One region of the Novosphingobium sp. RL4 genome, then DNA from elsewhere that is predicted to be linked to it. Evidence: riboswitches for the same ligand, from Rfam matches in the RefSeq annotation. Region 1 holds a riboswitch; each other region holds the start of a gene.
What was found. A riboswitch is a leader RNA that binds a small molecule or an ion and turns the genes downstream of it on or off. The one in region 1 is predicted to bind thiamine pyrophosphate.
Positions count from the first base shown of each region.

Region 1 (3,272 bases):
CGGTGAACACCTCGGCCACGTTTATTCTGGCTTCCTGCGCCATGGCGCCTGTGGTGAGCGCGGACGTGGCGAGCGAGGACGCGGCAAGCAGCAGCGCTGCCCTTGTGAAGACATGCATGGAATTACCCCAAGTATCATGGCGCGGGCATCTGCCGGCGCGTGACGAACGTTCCGATCGTGGAAATGGCGCGTGCCGGAACAGCCGGCCCCTGCGGGGGCCGGGAGCGGCGCGGGAAGGCCGGGCCCACAAGTCTGGGCTCCGGTTTTCGGCCTCAGGTCTGGATCATGTTCATGCGCATCGTTTCACCTCATGAGGAGGGAATCACGATGCTGGCGCGGTCGCCCGGGCATCGTGCGCTTTAGCTGTTGGTGACGCGGAGCAAGCTGCATCCCGATCAAAAGCCGCGGGTCGGCACCTGAATTGAACGCAGGGGCGACCGACCATCGCTCCCCCTTGGGTGTATTCTCAACTTAATTGATAGAGAATGTGAGTCAAGCCCGCGCCGCCGCACCATCGTCCCGGCGTGGGCCTGATCCGTCGGGAGTTCTCCGGCAGTGACGGCGCCGGACTTGCATCTGGCGGCCGGGTCCGGCATTATGCTGCGGTGCACAACAGTCCTGTCCAATCCTATCCGGTATGCCGTCCATGAGTGAAACACGCCTGAAGCTGATGGAGGCGATCACCCGCAAGCGCACCGTCACCGCCCAATACAATGGCGGCGTCATCAAGCTTGCCCCGCACCTGCTGTTCGAGCGGCATGGCGACCTGTTCGTCAGCGCGCTCAACATGAGCAAGAACTGGCGGAGCGAGGAAGACCGGAGGCTGGGCCAGTTCAAGCTGGCAGGGCTTGGCGCAACCGAACTGCTGGACGAAAGCTTCGACCCGTTGCCCTCGTTCGAACCGGCGGCCCCGCGTTCCGACGATACCCTTATCCTGGCGATCTGAGCCGGTTTCTCCCGTCGCTCAGGACGCTGTTCGCAGGGTCATGAGGGAGGAGGAATAGGGCAGGACCAGTTGCGCGGCGCGCTTCCAGTCGCCGCGCAACCAGAGATCGTGCGCTTCGGGCGGCAGGATCACCGGCATCGTATCGCGCCCTTCCGCCCGCAAGGCGGCGTTCGCCTCGCAAGTGAGCAGGGCGAAACTCGGCACTTCGCTGTCCTTCCATACCGCCGCCATCGCGAAGATCGGCTGGTCGGCCGCGCCGAACCAGTTCTGGCGGCGCTTGCCGTCTGTCGGGCTTGCCTTGCCCCATTCCATGAAAGCGGTGGCGGGCACCAGGCAGCGGAACTCGCTGTTGCGCAAGTTGCCGATCCAGAACGGGCTTTCGAGATTGCGCACGGTGAGGATGCCGTGGCGGCGCTGGTCGAAGGCGGCGGGCGGTGGCGGCACGCCCCAGAGGCGCGGCACCATGCGGCGCGGCAGGCGCTTTTCGGGGCGCGGCCCGGCCACGAACTCGCGGCCCATCGTCACCACCGGCGCGAATCCGCCGCCTGAAACCGAACCGCCGGGCCAGGGATCGTCACCGGCTTCGGCGCCCATGGCACGGGCGACTTCGCGGGCGGGCGCGTCGAGGCGATAGATGATCGGCATGTCTGTGAGGCCCTAGACGGCTGGAAAAGCCGCGTCTATCGTCCCCGCCATCCCCGGGGAGCTTGTGCCCAGGGCTTTCGAATCCCGAAAGCCGGACGGAAACAAATGGCTGAGAGGGGCAGGTCACGCTGCCCGACCCGTTGAACCTGAACCCGTTAACACGGGCGGAGGGAAGGGCGGGCCACAGGACACTTCTGTCGCGACCTTTCTTTCGTCCATAAGCCGAAGGAAAATCGCTTATGGCCGACATCAACTCCAAGCTGGAGATCGGCGTTACCACCGGACCCATTCGTGGGTCGAAGAAGATTCACGTCGGACCGCTAGGCGTTGCCATGCGGGAAATCCGCCTTGAGCCGGGATCGGGCGAGGCGCCGGTGCGTGTCTACGACACTTCCGGTCCCTACACCGATCCGAACGTCACCATCGATATTGCAGCGGGCCTTGCCGCCAAGCGCCGCGAATGGATCGTGGCACGCGGCGATGTCGAGGAATACGACGCCCGCGCAGTGAAGCCCGAGGATAACGGCCAGCTCGGCCCGGATCGTTCGGGCGGCGTCCCGGCCTTCCCCAACGTGGTGAAACGCCCGCTGCGCGCGAAGGCAGGCATGAACGTCAGCCAGATGCACTATGCTCGCCGCGGCATCATCACGCCGGAGATGGAATACGTCGCCGAGCGGGAGAACCTCGGCCGGGCGATGCTGAAGGAATATGCGCGCGACGGGCAAGACTGGGGCGCCGCCATCCCGGACTACGTAACCCCCGAATTCGTGCGCGAGGAAGTGGCTCGTGGTCGCGCCATCATTCCCTCCAACATCAACCACCCCGAATCCGAGCCGATGGCGATCGGCCGCAATTTCCTGGTCAAGATCAACGCCAATATCGGCAATTCCGCCGTCGCCTCGGACGTGGCGAGCGAGGTGGACAAGATGGTCTGGTCGATCCGCTGGGGTGCGGACACGGTGATGGACCTCTCCACCGGGCGCAACATCCACGACACCCGCGAATGGATCATCCGCAACAGCCCCGTGCCGATCGGCACCGTGCCGATCTATCAGGCGCTGGAAAAGGTCGGCGGCATTGCCGAGGACCTGACCTGGGAGGTGTTCCGTGACACCCTGATCGAACAGGCCGAGCAGGGCGTGGACTACTTCACCATCCACGCCGGCGTGCGCCTGCCGTTCGTGCCGCTCGCCGCCAAGCGCGTGACCGGCATCGTCAGCCGCGGCGGCTCGATCATGGCCAAGTGGTGCCTTGCCCATCACAGGGAATCGTTCCTCTACGAACGCTTCGACGAGATTACCGAGATCATGAAGGCCTACGACGTCGCCTACTCGCTCGGTGACGGCCTGCGCCCCGGCTCGATCGCGGACGCCAATGACGAGGCGCAGTTCGCCGAACTCTACACCCTGGGCGAACTCACCAAGCGCGCCTGGGCGCAGGACGTTCAGGTGATGATCGAGGGGCCGGGCCATGTGCCGATGCACAAGGTGAAGGAGAACATGGACAAGCAGCTTGAGGCCTGCGGCGAGGCGCCGTTCTACACCCTCGGGCCGCTGGTGACCGACATTGCGCCGGGCTACGACCATATCACCAGCGGCATCGGCGCGGCCATGATCGGCTGGTACGGCACGGCGATGCTCTGCTACGTCACGCCCAAGGAACACCTTGGCCTGCCGGACCG
Region 1 is NZ_CP141944.1:917,535-920,806, forward strand. It holds gene U9J33_RS04440 (arylsulfatase) at 1-118, opposite strand, end outside; gene U9J33_RS04445 (hypothetical protein) at 647-946, shown strand; gene U9J33_RS04450 (SOS response-associated peptidase family protein) at 965-1,591, opposite strand; TPP riboswitch at 1,636-1,781, shown strand; gene thiC (phosphomethylpyrimidine synthase ThiC) at 1,831-3,272, shown strand, end outside.

Region 2 (3,272 bases), on a different replicon from region 1:
GCCGCCACCGCGCCTTCCAGCTTCATGCTGGCGCCCGGCATCGGCATGTCGCTGCCCGCCAGAGCGCGGCGGAACACGTCCGGACGGAATACCGCCCCCGCCCTCGCCGCATTCTCGGGCGTATGTTCGACCATGCCCCAGCGCGCGAGTTGCGAATAGATCCACAGCGCCTGGCTGCGCCAGGGAAACGGCGTCGCCTCGCGCGAGAACAGCATGAAATCGGGATTGGAGATCGGCGCATCCCCCGCCCGCGCGACGATCTGCCCGGTCAGCGCGCGCTGGATGAGATCGGCCGGCTGGTCGAGATAGCGGGGATCGGACAGCAGGTGCGCCAGCGCATCGTGGTTCTCCGGCGCATCGCACCACGCGGCGGCCCGCGCCAGCGCGCGCAGCAGCCGGTCGACGGTTTCGGGGTTCTCTTCCAGCCAGTTCTGGCGGAAGGCGAGCACCTTTTCCACGCCGCGGCGCCAGATCCGCTCCCCCACCGCCACGGTTTCGGCAAGGCCCGCCTCGATCGCGGCGCTGCCCCAGGGCTCGCCCGCGATGAAACCGTCGATCTCTGCCGCCAGCAGCGCCTCCACCATCAGCGAGGGCGGCAGCACCCGCAGCACCACGTCCCGGTCGGGATCGACGCCTGCGCTCGCCAGCCAGTAGCGCAGCATGAGCGCATGGCTGGAGAAGCGATGGACCACGCCGATCACCGGCTTGCGGCGCCAGAGGCCGATGGCCCCGGCGAAATCGTGCGCCGTGCCCAGCGGATCGGCGAGGCGGCTGGCCGGATCGGGATAGAGCGCGGCGGCGAAATCCTTCGCCATGACCAGCATGTTGCCATTGACGCCCAGCTTGTAGGGCGCGGCAAGCGCGGCGGGCTGCTGGCTGAGCCCCAGCGTCACCGCGACGGCGAGCGGCGCCAGCATGTGCGCGGCCTGCACCTGCCCATAGACCAGCCGGTCCCGCAAGGTTGCCCAGCTCGTCGTGCGCAGCAGGTCCAGCGCGAGCCCTTCCTCCTCGGCAAACCCTCGTTCCCGCGCGGCGGCAAGCACCGCCACGTCGTTCAGCGGCAGGAAGGCGATGCGCAGGTCCGTCGTCATATTCCGCCTCCCAGCAGGTCGCTGGCGGTGATGAGCGCCTGCGCCACGTCCACGATCTTCTTGCCCTGGTTCATCGCACCCGAGCGCAGCAGCGCATAGGCTTCCTGTTCGGAGAGGCTGCGCTGCGCCATCAGGATCGACTTCGCCCGGTCGATCACCTTGCGGTCGGACAAGGCTGTGCGCGCCTCGTCCAGTTCAGCCTGTATCCGTGCGAAGGCATTGAAGCGCCGCACCGCCAGTTCGAGCACCGGCTTGACCCGTTCCTTGCGGAGCCCGTCGACGACATAGGCCGAAACCCCGGCATCGATGGCCGCACCGATCATCGCCTCGTCCGACTGATCCACGAACATGGCGATCGGCCGGGCGAGCGCGCGGCTGACGGTGAGCATCTCCTCCAGCGTGTCGCGGCTGGGGCTGCCGAGGTCCATCAGGACGACATCGGGCGCCATCCGCTCAAGCCGGGCCACGAAGGCGCCGCGCGGCGGAACGATGTGAATGTCGTCATAGCCCGCATCGCGCAGGCCCTCCTCGAGAACCGTCGCGCGCAGCCCGCTGTCGTCGATGATGACGATTCTCATCGATTCCCCAATTTGATCGAACCCGTGCCCGTGTTTCCCCGCACATCGCCGAGAGCCGGTGCCGCGTCAATCGCCGTCCACCGGCCGTTGACGCGGCTCGCGCCTTTTCCTAGGCCGCCGTGACATCTTCAACCCACGGGGTGTCCTGGCGCTGTCAGGGCTGAGAGGCGGATCGGGGCCGTTCCCAGTCCGCAAACCCGCGAACCTGATCCGGCTCATACCGGCGGAGGAATAGGGACATGCACTGCTGCGGCTCGATGACTTTCGCCTTCACGCCGGGCGCCATCTTCAAGGACGAAACGCCATGAGCTTCTGCGACGCCATCTGGGACGAGGTCGCCCCGCTGCGCCGGTCGATCCTCGCGCATCCGTTCCTTGCCGAACTGGCGGGCGGCACGCTGGAGGCGGAGAGCTTCCGCCACTACATCGTGCAGGACAGCCTCTACCTTGCCGAATATGCACGCGTGCTGGCCATCGCGGCCGCCCGCGCGCCCACGGCGGCGGGCCGGCTGGAATTCTCGGACGGTGCCAAAGTGGCGGTGCAGGTCGAGGAAGCGCTGCACCAGGCGTTCTTCGCCCGGTTCGGCGTAACGGCACAGATGGCACAGGACAGCGAAGCGACGCCGGCCTGCCTCGGCTACACCGGCTATCTCGCCACCCTTGCCGCCACGCGCAGTTACGAGGAACTGATCGCGGGCATCCTGCCCTGCTTCTGGGTCTACTGGGAAGTCGGCTGCGACATCAAGCCGCGCGCTGCCTCGCCCAATCCCTATGCGGCATGGATCGACACTTACGCAGCCCCTTCGTTCGGCGAGGCGACCGCGCGCGTGCGCGCCCTGGTGGACGAAGCCGCCGCCAACGCCGCCCCCGCCACCCGCGCCGCCATGGCCACCGCATTCCGCAATGCCACCCGCTTCGAATGGATGTTCTGGGATTCGGCCTATCGCCGCGAGGGCTGGCCGATCTGACGGTTAAGGTCCGGCCTCAGCTCTCGCCGCGCGGTTCGCGGCGCCGGATCACCCAGGTCGCGCAGCCCAGCAGCACCGCCGCCACGCCCAGCGCCGGCAGCGGCCCGGGGCGCGCGATCAGGCAGAACGAGACGAAACCGATGGTCATCCCGGCAAGGGAGGCGATCTTGGCCGGGCGCGGGATCGCCCGCTCCGCCCGCCATGCCCGCAGCCCCGGTCCGAACCGGGGATGATTGAGCAGCCACGCCTCCAGCCGGGGCGAGGACCGCGCGAAGCAGGGCAGCGCCAGGATCATGAAGTCGGTGGTCGGCAGCAGCGGCACGAAGATGCCGATCACCCCGATCCCCACCAGCAGCAGCCCCAGCGCCATCCACGCCAGCCGCGCCGGACGGCCCCGCCGCAGGATCTCGTCGGAGGGCGCCCACACCGGCTGCGGAGACTGGACCGAAGTGGACTGGACCGAAGCGGACTGGACCGAAGCGGACTGGCCCGAAGCAGCGGGCGCCGCGGCAGCCGGATCGGCCGTTTCAGGCGGGGGCGACAGGGTGGAAGAGCTATTCGGCACGGATCACCATGGGCCCGTGCTATCGCAGTTGCGACTAATTCTCAACAGCACAATGGCTTGTGCCGTCAGAT
Region 2 is NZ_CP141945.1:1,397,384-1,400,655, reverse strand. It holds gene U9J33_RS23145 (ABC transporter substrate-binding protein) at 1-1,091, opposite strand, end outside; gene U9J33_RS23140 (ANTAR domain-containing response regulator) at 1,088-1,669, opposite strand; TPP riboswitch at 1,796-1,918, shown strand; gene tenA (thiaminase II) at 1,974-2,636, shown strand; gene U9J33_RS23130 (YbaN family protein) at 2,653-3,006, opposite strand; gene U9J33_RS23125 (potassium transporter Kup) at 3,267-3,272, opposite strand, start outside.
Region 2: another riboswitch for thiamine pyrophosphate. It lies ahead of tenA (thiaminase II); the one in region 1 lies ahead of thiC (phosphomethylpyrimidine synthase ThiC).

Region 3 (3,272 bases), 580 kb from region 1:
GCGTGTGGGCGCCCGCCTGAAGCGTAAGCTTGCTGACATCGCCGACGCGAAGCTGCTTGCCGGTCCAGTTGCCAAGCACGGTGGCCACCCCGTCCACCGCGCCGGGCAGCGCGATCGGCTGGGTCAATTCCTCGGTGCCGAGAAAATTGCCGGTCGTGGCAAGCTGCGTGCCGTAAGGCGCATTGCCGTGGCCGAGCTGGAGATAGGCCGAACTGTCGAACGCCAGGCGATCGCCCAGCTTCAGATGAACCGGCGCCGCCACGTAGAAGTTGCGGAACGGCGCGCGGTAGAGCCTCCAGTAGTTGGTATTGCCCTCGGTGTACTGCCGATCGTAGTTGAAATCGCGGCCGGAGGCTTTCCAGTCGGCCAGCGTGGGGCTCGGATAGCTCGATGTCTTGGCGTCGTTGTACGAGAAGGAGATGCTGGCGCGGTTCCCGTCGCCCCATTCGCGCAGCAGCTTCGCATCGATATGCTGGCGCTTGTCGTATCCGGCGCCCCGCCAGTTGTCCGCGCGGTTGTTCGAATAGGAGACGAAGGCCTTGAGCCCGCTCGCCCCCAGCGTGCCGGTGTCCAGCCGCACGAAAACGCGGCGGGCATCGTAGGAACCGGCAGAAAGATTGACGAGGCCGCCCAGCTCCGATTTCGGATCGTCGAGCGTCAGCGATAGCAGCCCGCCCGCCGCGGCGACGACGGGCGCGTCGATATCGGCGGCCCCTTGCGCCAGCGCGATCTGCCGCACGTTCTCGGCATCGGCGAACTGCGAGGGATAGGCGTAGAAATAGCCGATATCGTTTTGCGGCGCACCTTCCATCACGACGCCGATCTGGTCCTGACCCAATCCGCGCAGGGTCAGGCTGGAACCGGTGGAGAGGCCGTAGGGATCGCTCGAAGACACGTTCGCGCCGGGCAGGAGGTTGACGAGCTGGAACGCATTGAGCGTCGGCGCCTGCTTGAGGATGAAGTCCGCCGAAATGGCGCTTACGGCCTTGGGCGCGGTCTGGTCCGGCAGCAGCCCCTCGGGATCGGGATGCCCGATCACCTGGATGTCGGACGGGCCGGCATCGTCGGCCGCCTCCGCCATCGCCGCGGGCGCGGCCAGCAAGGCCGGCAGAACCAGCGCGGCACCACCGATGCCGGTCAGGCCGCGAAGACAGGAAAAGTTACGGAAATTGGGCAGATTAATGGGCATCGTCTTACTGGGCATCTTCTCGCGTCCACTCCATCTGGAGGGACAACGGACCTGCCGCCAGCCCTCCCTACGCCGGTGTCAACCGGATCAGGTTCAGCGGGTCGTGGTCTGCAGACCACCTCTCAGCCGCGCATAAGCGGCCCCCCGGGGATAGGGCGCCTCTAGGCGGTCAGATGCGGGCTGGGAAGCGTTATTGAGAGCAAGGCACACCATTACCGCCCCACCGGCGTCCACGCGCGAGGATCCTGATCCACAGTCTTGCGGCTCTTTGCCTCCGCGATTTCATCCCGCCGCCCGCGCACGGCCTCGATCTGGCCGGCAGCGTCACGCGCATGGCGACTTTTGCACCGAAGGGCCGCATCGATCTGGCGACGGTCGACAACGAAATCGCCAGACTTGGGCGCCTCTGGTCAGTCAGCAACGCCAGCAATGAGGATAAGCTGGCAGCATTCCTCGACGCGGAAAGACTGGAGGAGATCGATCCCTTTGACCGCGTCCAGCTGGCTTACGTCGTGGACACATGCCGCGAGAGTACCTCCCTGTCCGAAGCCGGACGGCACCTGTTCTCCGCCTCGCGCGCGCGACGCAACAGCACCAACGACGCAGACCGGCTCAGAAAGTATCTGCCTCGCTTCGGATTGGATTTCGCAACAATCCGATAACGCAGGTTAGTGATGCCTGTTCACCGCAGACTAAAACTTAAAAAACTTGATCTAAATTATGATTGTATAATTAGTCACCCATTCCCAGCATCGTTCCAATGCGACCACGGGATGTCGCCCGCGGCCCCATCAATTCACAACCCTTTTCGGACGATCATCGGTCACCAAGTAAAGTCGATGATTTTCTAACTTAGTATTCTACGGTTTAAGGGGTAGCCTATCAAGCAGAGTTCTGGTGATATGGTCGCCTATCAATACCTTGGGAGAGATGATGAAGGGTGGCCTTGCATGGCGATCAGCAGCGGCACTGTCCCTGCTCTTAGCCTGTTCCGGATCGACGCACGAGGTCGAAAGGGTGGGCATCTACTATCTCCAATCGGAGCGCCTCTCCGGCCCGGAGACGGTCAATGGTTACGGATCAGCCAATGTCGGCGTCCTGGTGACCATTGACGTGAAAGGCCATGTCATCGACGCTCGGGTAGGAGACAACTTCTACAAGCTCGACCCCAAGCCAGCTCTTGAAGCTGCGCGGAAGTGGACATTCAAGCCTCAGTCGTTCGACGGGCATCCTGTCCAGGCAGTTGGCTTCATAACGATCAACTACGAAGCCGCCGAAACTGCTCCTGACCCGAAAGTCCCGTTCCCGGAAGGTAGCCCTCAGGATACCGAGGTTACGCTGCGAAGGACCGCCTGTTACGGATCGTGCCCCGATTATGAGGTTTCGATCAGGGGAGATGGCCGCGTCCGTTTCTCCAGCAATTATCCTCGCTTTCCCGGAAGCGCCGCCGACGTGCATCGTGCATTCAACGGGTACAATGTACTCTGGCCCGGCCCTCATGAAACGAACGTCGAGCCTGAAGCGGCTGCCGCCTTGTTCCAGAAATTTCGAGATGCGCACTTCATGGGGATGAAGCCGGATTACACGGCCGGCGTCACGGATAGTCCGACCTATGAACTCACCCTGAGAGTCGGCACAACCTCCAAGGTGGTGGTCGATTACGTGGGCCGGTCTGTCGGCATGCCTCGGAGCATGACCCAACTCGAGGATGCCGTGGATACTCTGGCTCAGACAGATCGGTGGATTCGGGGCAACGGCGGTACTGTCGCTCTACTCAAGCAGCAGCGGTTCGACTTCACTTCTCAAGCCGGCGCAGACCTCGTTCAAAGTGCCATAAGGCTTGCGCAAGCCTCACTCGGAAGGAATGATCCGACAGACCTTGTCCGAGCTGCTCTTGCCTCCGGAGTTCGTTTGGACGCTCTCATTAAGGCCGGACCGCAGGATAATTCCCCTTCTTCGCTGGCTCTTGGCGTTCTGATCGCCGAATTTGCGGCAGAGAGGGGAGATCAAAAGCTGTTCGACCGGATGGCAAAGCAGGGCTATGTTTCACGGATACCCAAGGCACGGTTGACGGCTCTGCTTG
Region 3 is NZ_CP141944.1:1,493,164-1,496,435, reverse strand. It holds gene U9J33_RS07415 (TonB-dependent receptor) at 1-1,189, opposite strand, end outside; TPP riboswitch at 1,237-1,346, opposite strand; gene U9J33_RS07410 (hypothetical protein) at 1,522-1,851, shown strand; gene U9J33_RS07405 (DUF6438 domain-containing protein) at 2,120-3,272, shown strand, end outside.
Region 3: another riboswitch for thiamine pyrophosphate. It lies ahead of U9J33_RS07415 (TonB-dependent receptor); the one in region 1 lies ahead of thiC (phosphomethylpyrimidine synthase ThiC).